Regions from separate parts of the Allobosea sp. GW822-FHT03F07 genome, predicted to be linked through region 1. Evidence: riboswitches for the same ligand, from Rfam matches in the RefSeq annotation. Region 1 holds a riboswitch; each other region holds the start of a gene.
The links. A riboswitch is a leader RNA that binds a small molecule or an ion and turns the genes downstream of it on or off. The one in region 1 is predicted to bind thiamine pyrophosphate.
Positions count from the first base shown of each region.

Region 1 (3,269 bases):
AAGGCCTGCGCCATCAGTACCGGATCGCCGGCCTTGGCGACGGCGGTGTTGAGCAGGATCGCGTCATAGCCGAGTTCCATGGCATGCGCCGCATGGGACGGCAGGCCGATGCCGGCATCGACGACGAGCGGGATATCCGGGAAGTGCTGGCGCAGGGTGCGCAGGCCGTAGGGGTTGTTCAGCCCCCTCGCCGAGCCGATCGGCGCGCCCCAGGGCATCAGCACCTCGCAGCCGGCATCGAGCAGGCGCCCGCCGACGACGATGTCCTCGGTCGTGTAGGGAAAGACCTGGAAGCCGTCCTCGCTCAGGATGCGGGCCGCCTCGATCAGTCCGACCACGTCGGGCTGCAGCGTGTCGTCGTCGCCGATGACCTCGAGCTTGATCCATTCCGTGCCGAAGACCTCGCGTGCCATATGGGCGGTGGTGACGGCCTCCTTGACCGTATGGCAGCCGGCCGTGTTGGGCAGGACGCGCACGCCGAGCTCGCGGATCAGTGACCAGAAGGCCTGGCCGGCGCCGCCCTCCCCGGCTTCCCGCCTCAGCGAAACGGTGACGACCTCGACGCCGGAGCGCCTGACCGCCTCGGCGAGGATCGAGGGCGACGGGTATTGCGCCGTGCCGAGGAAGAGCCGGCTCTGCGGCTCGAAGCTGTAAAAGTCTTTCATCTGAGGCCTTTGCATCTCAGCCGCCCTGCATCGGGGCGAGCACCTCGATGCGGTCGCCCTCGGTCAGCCTGACGGCCTCGCGCTTACGGGCGGCGACGAAGTCCCCGTTCACGGCGGTGGCGACGACCTTGCCGGCATAGCCGAGTTCGGCCAGCGCCTCGGCGAGCGTAGTGGCCACGACCTCCTGCGGTTGCCCGTTAAGCAGCAGCGTCATGCAACATCTCCGGAATGGCGGCCGGGTCGAGCACGGCATCAGCCGCCAGCCGCGCCATGGCAGGGCTGAGCAGGAAGCCGTGACGATAGAAGCCGTTGACGTGAAGGACCCGAGCTCGGCGTGTCAGCCGCGGCAGGTTGTCGGGAAAGGCCGGGCGGGCATCGACGCCGATCTCGACCACCTCGGCCTCGCCGAAGGCGGGGTGCAGCGCATAGGCCGCGCCGAGCAGTTCCAGCATCGAGCGGGCAGAGATGCGGCCGCGATCGCTGCTCTCGATCATGGTCGCGCCCACCATGAAGAGCCCTCCCGCGCGCGGCACGACATAGAGCGGGATGCGCGGGTGGAGCAGGCGCACAGGGCGCGACAATGTGATATCGCGGCTCCGCAGCAGCAGCATCTCACCCTTGACGCCGCGCAGATCGGGCAACGCATCGCGGGCCGACAAGCCGCGACAGTCGAGGACCGTATCGGCGGCGATGTCAGAGGCTTCCACCTCGCTACCGAAATGGATGCGACCGCCCAGGGCCTCGACCTTCGCGGCAAGGCCTGCGAGCGCCAATCGCGGATCGAGATGGGCCTCCCCTTCGAAGAACAGGCCCTTGGCGAAGCGTCCGGCGAGATCAGGTTCGAGTGCCGCGATCCCCTCGCCGTCGATCTCCGCGAAATGCGAAGTGCGCAGGCCGAAGCGGCGCAGTTCGCTGCGATCCCGGCTCGGGGCCAAAACGAGCGTGCCCTTGCGGACAACGCCGTCGACATGGCGCTGCCACCAAGCTGCAGCCTCCTGTCCGAGCCGGATCACAGGTTCCTCTGCGCTTTCGCCCTCGCACCAGGGTGCGAGCATGCCGCCGGCATGCCAGGAACAGGCCCGCTCGCCGGCGAAGGCGCCGCGCTCATGGATATCGACCGAGGCGCCGCGTTCGAGCAATTCGACCGCGCAGGCGAGGCCGACGACGCCCGCACCGACGATGCCGACATGGACTTGCTCGCCTTGCCGTGGATGGGTCGAAAGCTGAGTCATGCCATTCCCATTCGCCCGGGAAGGCAACGGCCATGGCAGAGCGAGCGACGAGCCGATGACCGTTCCCTTCGCCGGCATTACCCGGATCAGGTTCGATGGGTTGGTGCGTCAGCACCTCTCAGCCTCGCGGCACCCCAACGGATCGACGAAGTTTAGGCGGTCCCGGCGGCAGGAGCAAGGCGGCGAGGCTTCAACACGCCGGTCATCCCGGGCGACGGCAGGGAGACCCGGGATTCATGCCTGAACCCTTCCGGTGAATGCACCGGCATGGATCCCGGATCTCCGCTTCGCTGCGTCCGGGATGACCCGCGCCTTTTCGCCAATGCCACTCCCTTGAAGAATGGCCGCGCAGGTCAACCCAGCGGCTTGGCGAAGCGGGCGAAGGCATCAGCCGTGGGCGTGGTACCGGCGCCGGGCTTCTGCGGTTTCAGGAAACAGCCGTCGACGACATCGGCCGGCTCCTCGAAGGCGTCCTTGATCCAGGGGATGTATTCGAGGACCGGCGTCGCCTGATGCCAATAGGCGAGATGGACATGGACCTGGCTCATCTCGCCGGCATGGGGCGCGACCGGCAGGCGGTTCGCCAGCGCAAGATCCGCGACCTGGATATACTCGGTGATGCCGCCGAGCCGGGTCACGTCGGGTTGGACGAAGTCGATCGCGTCGGCGGCGATGAAGGAGCGGAAGGCGTCGAGCGAGTAGAGCTGCTCGCCGAGCGCGACCGGGATCGAGGTCGAGCGCGCCAGCGCCGCATGCGAGCCGACATCGTCATACCAGAGCGGCTCCTCGAACCAGAAGATGTCGAGCGGCTCGGCCCGGGCGCAAAAGCGCCTGCAGGTCGGCAGGTCCCATTTGCCGTTCCCGTCGATGGCGAGCGCGACATGGGAGCCGACGGCGTGCCTGACAGCCTCGAGCCGGCCGATATCGATCCCGGGATCGGCATGGCCGACCTTGACCTTGATGCGGTGGAAGCCGTCGCGCTCGACCGCCTTCCGGCAGCCGTCGACGAGCTGGTCCTTCGGGATCGAAAGCCAGCCGATATCGGTGTTGTAGGCCTCGAGCCGAGGCTTGCTGGCACCGCCGAGCAGATGCCAGAGCGGCACGCCGGCCTTCTTCGCCTTGAGATCCCAGAGCGCGACATCGACGGCAGCGAGCGCGAGCTGGGTGATGCCGGCGCGGCCGACCCATTGCAGCGCCGGGTGGCGGGCGAGCTTGAGCCAGAGGCGATTCGTCTCGGCGGCGTCCTCGCCGATCAGCAGCGGCGCATAGCAGTCGCGGATGCAGGCGGTGATCAGCCGATCGGAGGGCAGATCGGCATGGGTGCCGGTGAAGCCGTAGCCTTCGAGCCCGTCCTCGGTGACGATCTTCGTGC
Region 1 covers NZ_JBXAND010000006.1:193,954-197,222, forward strand. Annotated here, with positions in the region: gene AC1RMY_RS18405 (thiazole synthase) at 1-665, opposite strand, end outside; gene thiS (sulfur carrier protein ThiS) at 682-879, opposite strand; gene thiO (glycine oxidase ThiO) at 863-1,897, opposite strand; TPP riboswitch at 1,944-2,044, opposite strand; gene AC1RMY_RS18420 (mandelate racemase/muconate lactonizing enzyme family protein) at 2,251-3,269, opposite strand, start outside.

Region 2 (3,269 bases), on a different contig from region 1:
CGACAACACGCTGCGCGACCGCCCGGGGCGCTTCGCCGACGAGGTCGTCGTGCTGGAGCGGCCGGACCTGCGCATCCCGCGCGAGCGCTACGTCGTCGATGCCGACCGGGCCGATGAGAGCCTGATCTACGAGACGATCATCGCCCCGCCGGTCGCGCCGCTGCCGCGTCGCTACACGCTGGACGAGGTCCGCTATTCGCCAGACCTGCGGGCGCGCATGCGCAGCGTCGACATCGATACGGTGACCTTCGAGACGGGCTCCTGGGATGTCGCGCCGGGCCAGGCGCAGCGGCTTTCGGTGATCGCGGAATCGATCCGCAGGGCGTTGCAGCGCTCGCCCAACGAGGTCTTCCTCGTCGAGGGCCATACCGATGCCGTGGGCTCCGACATCGACAACCTCTCGCTGTCGGACCGGCGGGCCCAGTCGGTCGCGGAGATCCTGACCAAGGATTTCGGCGTGCCGCCCGAGAACCTGACGACGCAGGGCTATGGCGAGCAGTATCTCAAGGTCGCGAGCCAGGAGGCCGAGCGCCAGAACCGGCGCGTCACGCTCCGGCGCATCACGCCGCTGCTGGCGGGGCAGGGCGGCTGATCGGCAACGCTCATTCGGGACACGGAAAGGCCGCCGCGAGGCGGCCTTTTTCATGCCTGCGGAACTTCTGAGCGGTTCCCCTTGTTGTCCTCGCAAAGGCCCGCTGGAGGCCGTTCAACGGAACGCAGGGAGTTATGTCGATGCAGTTTCGCAGTAGCTTCTCGGCCGGACTGATCCTCGCCGCCGCAACCGTCGCTCCGCTCGCGGCCAGCGCCCAGACCATGGTGCTCGCGCCGCTGCCGCCGCCGCGACCGTTCGACCTTGCGGTCGCAAGCACCGCGCCCGCGCTCGATCCCACTGCTGCGCTGCGCAGCAGCGTCGCGGTGCGGGACAGCGTCGATCGGCGTCAGCATGCTGCGGTCATGACACCGCTGGATCGTGACGTGCCGATGCCGCGCGCGGTCCCGTCGATCATGGCTCCCGCACGCCCCTGAGAGGGCGCCCGAAGCGACCCTCGAATGCGGCGATTCACGATCGCTCAATATCCTGCGCCTATGGCTGGCGCAGGAGGCGCCTTCATGAGTGATTCCCTCGCCATCGCGCAGAGCTTCGCGGCCATGCAGGCCGGCGCCACGCAGCAGGCCTTGCAGACCGAAATGCTGCGCCAGCAGACGCAGGCCGATCAGGCCGTCGTCGCCCTGCTTCAGCAGAGCGCCGAGCAGATGCAGGCCGTCCTGCCGGCCGGGCAGGGCCAATCGGTCGACATCACCGCCTGAGGCGGTTGCGTATCCTTCTTCATCCGCCTAACCTCGATTTGTTCCGAGGGGTGCTCGCAAGAGCTGAGATGGCCTGATGGCCGAACCCATCGAACCTGATCCGGGTCATACCGGCGGAGGGACTGGAACGCGGCGCGGCCCGACTGCGCCCGCATCACAGCGCTTGAACCGCTTCGACGCCGGATCTCCTGACCCCTTGACCAAGGCGGAGATCCCATGAACACCCACACCAAGCCCCCCAAACACAATGCCGAGGCCGCGCGCAATTTCGGCGCGCCGACCGGCGTCACCACCGGGCCGATCATCGGCTCGCGCAAGATCTATGTGCCCGCGCCGCAGGATGTCTCGATCAAGGTGCCGTTCCGGGAGGTCGTGCTGACGACGGACGCCGAGCCGCCGGTGCGCATCTACGATCCCTCCGGCCCCTATACCGAGACCGATGCGAAGGTCGACCTGAATGCCGGCCTGCCTCAGCTCCGGCGAGACTGGCTTGAGGCGCGCGGCTTCGATGTCGTGCCGGGGCGCGCGGTGACGGCAGCCGACAACGGCAACATCTCGCCCGATCATCTCGTGCCGGCCTGTCCGGCCGAGCGCCCCGTCCGGCAGGCGAAGCCGGGCCAGATGACGACGCAGTATGAGTTCGCGCGCGCCGGCATCGTCACGCCCGAGATGATCTATGTCGCCCATCGCGAGAATCTCGGTCGCGCCGCGATGCTGGAAGGCGCGAAGGAGCGCCATGCCGATGGCGAGAGCTTCGGCGCCAGCGTGCCGGACTTCGTCACGCCGGAATTCGTCCGGGACGAAATCGCGCGCGGCCGCGCCATCATCCCCGCCAACATCAACCACCCGGAATTGGAGCCGATGGCGATCGGCCGCAATTTCCTGGTCAAGATCAACGCCAATATCGGCAACTCCGCCGTGACCTCGGGCGCGGCCGAGGAGGTCGAGAAGCTGGTCTGGGCGATCCGCTGGGGCGCCGATACGGTCATGGACCTCTCGACCGGCCGTAACATCCACAACATCCGCTCCTGGATCCTGCGCAACTCGCCGGTGCCGATCGGCACCGTACCGATCTATCAGGCGCTGGAAAAAGTCGGCGGCGATCCGATCAAGCTCGACTGGGAGGTGTTCAAGGACACCCTCATCGAGCAGGCCGAGCAGGGCGTCGACTATTTCACCATCCATGCCGGCGTGCGCCTGCCCTACGTCCCGCTGACGGCCAGCCGCGTCACCGGCATCGTCTCGCGCGGCGGCTCGATCATGGCGCGCTGGTGCCTGGCGCATCACCGCGAGAGCTTCCTTTACGAGCGCTTCGACGAGATCTGCGAGATCATGCGCCGCTACGACGTCTCGTTCTCGCTCGGCGACGGCCTGCGTCCGGGCTCTATCGCCGACGCCAATGACCGCGCCCAGTTCGCCGAGCTGGAGACCCTGGGGGAGCTGACCAAGATCGCCTGGGACAAGGGCTGCCAAGTGATGATCGAGGGCCCCGGCCATGTGCCGATGCACAAGATCAAGGAGAACATGGACAAGCAGCTCAGGGAGTGTGGGGAAGCGCCGTTCTACACGCTTGGCCCGCTGACGACCGATATCGCGCCGGGCTATGACCACATCACCTCCGGCATCGGGGCTGCGATGATCGGCTGGTATGGCTGCGCCATGCTCTGCTACGTCACGCCGAAGGAGCATCTGGGTCTCCCTGACCGCGACGACGTCAAGACCGGCGTCATCACCTACCGGATCGCGGCCCATGCCGCCGATCTCGCCAAGGGCCACCCGGCCGCGAAGATCAGGGACGATGCGCTCTCCCGCGCCCGTTTCGACTTCCGCTGGGAGGACCAGTTCAACCTGGCGCTCGACCCCGACACGGCGCGCGCGTTCCATGACGAGACGCTGCCGAAGGATGCCCACAAGGTCGCGCATTTCTGCTCGATGTGCGGGCCGAAATTCTGCTCGATGAA
Region 2 covers NZ_JBXAND010000004.1:271,004-274,272, forward strand. Annotated here, with positions in the region: gene AC1RMY_RS15075 (OmpA family protein) at 1-592, shown strand, start outside; gene AC1RMY_RS15080 (hypothetical protein) at 727-1,026, shown strand; gene AC1RMY_RS15085 (hypothetical protein) at 1,111-1,308, shown strand; TPP riboswitch at 1,345-1,448, shown strand; gene thiC (phosphomethylpyrimidine synthase ThiC) at 1,525-3,269, shown strand, end outside.
Region 2: linked by a shared signal. The riboswitch ahead of thiC (phosphomethylpyrimidine synthase ThiC) and the one ahead of thiO (glycine oxidase ThiO) in region 1 are both predicted to bind thiamine pyrophosphate.

Region 3 (3,269 bases), on a different contig from region 1:
GAGGCACTCGGCCAGCTTCGGATCGATCTCCGCGAGCACCTGCGCGAACCAGCCGGCCAGCAGCGGCTCGGCGCTCGCGACCTTGCCGACGCTGCCGGCCTTGACGAGAAGCCCGGAAATCAGGCTCCAGAGCGGCAGGCCGGGCACGTTGCCGGCCCAGATATGCAGCAGCAGTTCTGGCCCGTAGGCGCGCGCGAACCCACCCTTCATCGCCGGCTGGAAGGCGTCGAGAATGCCCGGATTGGCGAAATCCTCCGCCAGGAAGCGCTGGAGCTGCGGCGCTCGAAATGTCCGCAGATAGCCCGACAATCCCAGCCGCACCGTCTCCCGGTCATAGCCGGTGACGACCGGCAGCACCGCTTCCGCCTTGCGCCGCCAGGGATCGTCGCGATCAAGCAGCCGCGCCACCGCCTTGTCGATGGTCGCGACGATGCCCGCAGTGGGCAGCGTCTTGAGATAGGCGCGTGCATTCTCCCGCACACGGGCCGCCAGCGCGACGCTCTGCGCTTCCGTCAGCAGGGGCATGCGGACCTCGACCGCCTCGCCCCAAGCTGAAAAGCTCACAGGCCGCCATTCGACCTCGTCGGTCGACAGCCCCGGCAGATGCCCGGCGTACTCGATCACGATGTCAGCCTCGCGCCGCCTTGAGGAATTCCTCGACGGCGAGCGAACAGCCCTTGGAATCGGCGCCATCGACCCGGCCGAAGAGCTTGAAGCCGCCCTCGACGATGACCCCGGCATCCTCGGTCAGGATCGCCGAGACGCAGTTGAAATGGGCGAGGTCGTGATGCACCAGCACGCCGGTCGCCCCCTCCGGCAGGTCGCGCCCGCTCACCGGGTCGACCACACGGCTGCGGATCCAGTGCGGCCCCGATTTCACCGGCGGGCAGATCGCATTGCCGTCATCGTAGACCTGCGTGCTGAGTTCGGTCATGCCGTACATGTTGATGCAGAGACTACGCGGCAGGCCGAATCTCGCGGATAGCGCATCGTAGAATGCATCCGCGCCCATCTCGCGCGACTGGCCCTTGAAGCCGCCGGTGTCGAGAATGCGGCTGCCCTGCGGCAGCACGAAGCGCTTGCCCGCCTCCGCCAGCGCGTCGAGCAGATGCACGAAGCTCCAGCTCGCCCCGAGCAGTGCATAGGGCTGCCCCGAAGCCTGCGCCCGCTCCAGCGCCGCGATCGTCCGGGCAAGGTCGATCCCGCCCGAACCGATCAGATACTCGCTCGCAGGCAGGCCGCATTCGCTCTTCGCCAGGGCAAGGTAATGCGCCAGCGACGAGTTCGGCATCGCCTCCTCGTCGGGGAACAGGATGCCCATCTCGATGCGGTCGAGCCCTCGCATGAAGCGCTGGCGGAAATTCACCAGCATCGAGCGATCATAGACTGCGAGCGTCGGGTGGAAGCTCTTGCCTCTCACGCCCTGCGTCGTGCCGCTGGTCATGAAGACCCGCTCCGCCGCCTCGGGCGGACAGCAGCTCAGCGCCAGGTCCTTGAAGGCGGTGATCGGCACGGCCGGAATGTCGCGCCAGTTGCGCACGGTCAGCGTGGTGCGCCCGCGCTGGATGGCGAAGCGGCGATAGGGCTGGTTGTGCGCGAACTGATAGCCGAAGACGGCCAGCGCTATGCGCTCGAACGCGGCTTCATCAGCCTCGCCCCGGTCGATGAAGGCGAGCAACGCCTCGATGATCTCAGCTTCCGTCACTTCCAGCCGCGCCTTCCCGCGAGGCCCATCACGCAAGGCGGGATGCCTTGCACGGGGGCCGAGATCCGGCCTCTGGCGCGAGTTTGGAAAAGGGGCGGCGATCCACCCGATGTCCCGCATCCCTACGCCGGTATGAGCCGGATCAGGTTCGGAGGGTCACCGCGTTGTCCGGGCTTGGCCCGAACCGGCGGAATCTCAGCCTCCTAGCGAGGCCCCCCTGGGAACAGTCGGCACCATGACGGCGCGCCTGTCATGATGTCAAGAATGCGCTATTCTGGTCGCGGTGCCGGAAACCTTCACGGCGCGCGGCGCGTTGTCACGTCGAGCGCGCGGGAAGCGGGTTCCGGCACATCACCGAGGATCGACAGGCCTCGGCTGCGTCATGCGTCTGGCAGGCAAGCGAAGGCTCCAAGGAGATCCCGCATGAACCCCACGCGCAAGAACCCTGCACTCGAGATCGAGGAACAGGGCCGCCGCCTCGCCGAGGCGGAAGGCCCAGCCGCCCTTCATCAGGTCAGCCTGCGGACGAATATCCACGACGAAGGCAGCGATGCCAACGACACGGAGGACGGGCTGACTGAATCGGAGGAAGCGGTACGACACGCGGCCGAGGATATCCCTACGGGGCAGCGCCCGGAAGGACCGATCGAGAGCGTGCCGGTCTTCGACAGGGGCTCGTTGCCGCCCAGGATCTGAAACCTCCGCGCTCCGAAATGCCCGGTGTCGGAGAGCGGCGGGCGCGTTCTCTGGGCGAGCGTGCGCTCGGCATACCCGATTGCCGGGTTGTCGCCATATCCCTTTGGCTGGAGGCCATGGCCACGCTGTCCTAACCGTCCAGCACGGGGCCCGCTTCCGAAACGGCCATTGGCAGTGCCGGCTGCCATGCTGCCAGAGCGCCGCGCCCCGTCTCGGTCAGCGCGTAGACGCCGCGCCCGGATCGCTCGAACCAGCCATAGACGTTCCGGTGCAGTATCTTCTGCGCATCGGGGCAGGTCGGCTTGAGGTCGCGCGGACGTTGCGGCGCCGCAGTCATCGCCGCGGCGCAGGCGAGCGCCTGCTGGCGATAGGCCGTCATGATCGGCCGGCGCGTCCCGCCGCCCGCGACCGGATCGCCCTGACGTCGCTTGTGTTCGTCGACGAGCCGGGACCGGCGCCGGGGATCCTTGCGCGGCGTTGGCGTCACAGGCGAGACCAACACCTCGACCTGCCCGGATGCCGTCACGCCCAGCAAACCGAAGCCCAGGCGCCGGCAGAGATTGCGATAGCGCGGATCGCTTTCCCTGCCCTTGCCCTTGGCGGAAAGCGCCGCCGCCAGCCAGATTTCATCGCCGAGGCTCATGCGGTCGACGCCCTGCAGGACCAGTTCGAGGTTGAAGCTCATCTTCAACTCGCCGATCACCACCACGGACGGATCATCGGGCCGCAAGCCCACGAGGTCGCAATGCCCCACCTCGCCCTTCACGCTGTAGCCGAGGCTCTCGAGGAAGCGCTTGACGGGGAGATAGAGCGACGTTTCCACGGGACACCTCGGGCCGGCCAATGCCCATTATGCCGCGACAGACGT
Region 3 covers NZ_JBXAND010000001.1:193,648-196,916, reverse strand. Annotated here, with positions in the region: gene AC1RMY_RS01000 (acyl-CoA reductase) at 1-624, opposite strand, end outside; gene AC1RMY_RS00995 (LuxE/PaaK family acyltransferase) at 629-1,705, opposite strand; TPP riboswitch at 1,806-1,934, opposite strand; gene AC1RMY_RS00990 (hypothetical protein) at 2,129-2,401, shown strand; gene AC1RMY_RS00985 (DUF2161 domain-containing phosphodiesterase) at 2,532-3,224, opposite strand.
Region 3: linked by a shared signal. The riboswitch ahead of AC1RMY_RS00995 (LuxE/PaaK family acyltransferase) and the one ahead of thiO (glycine oxidase ThiO) in region 1 are both predicted to bind thiamine pyrophosphate.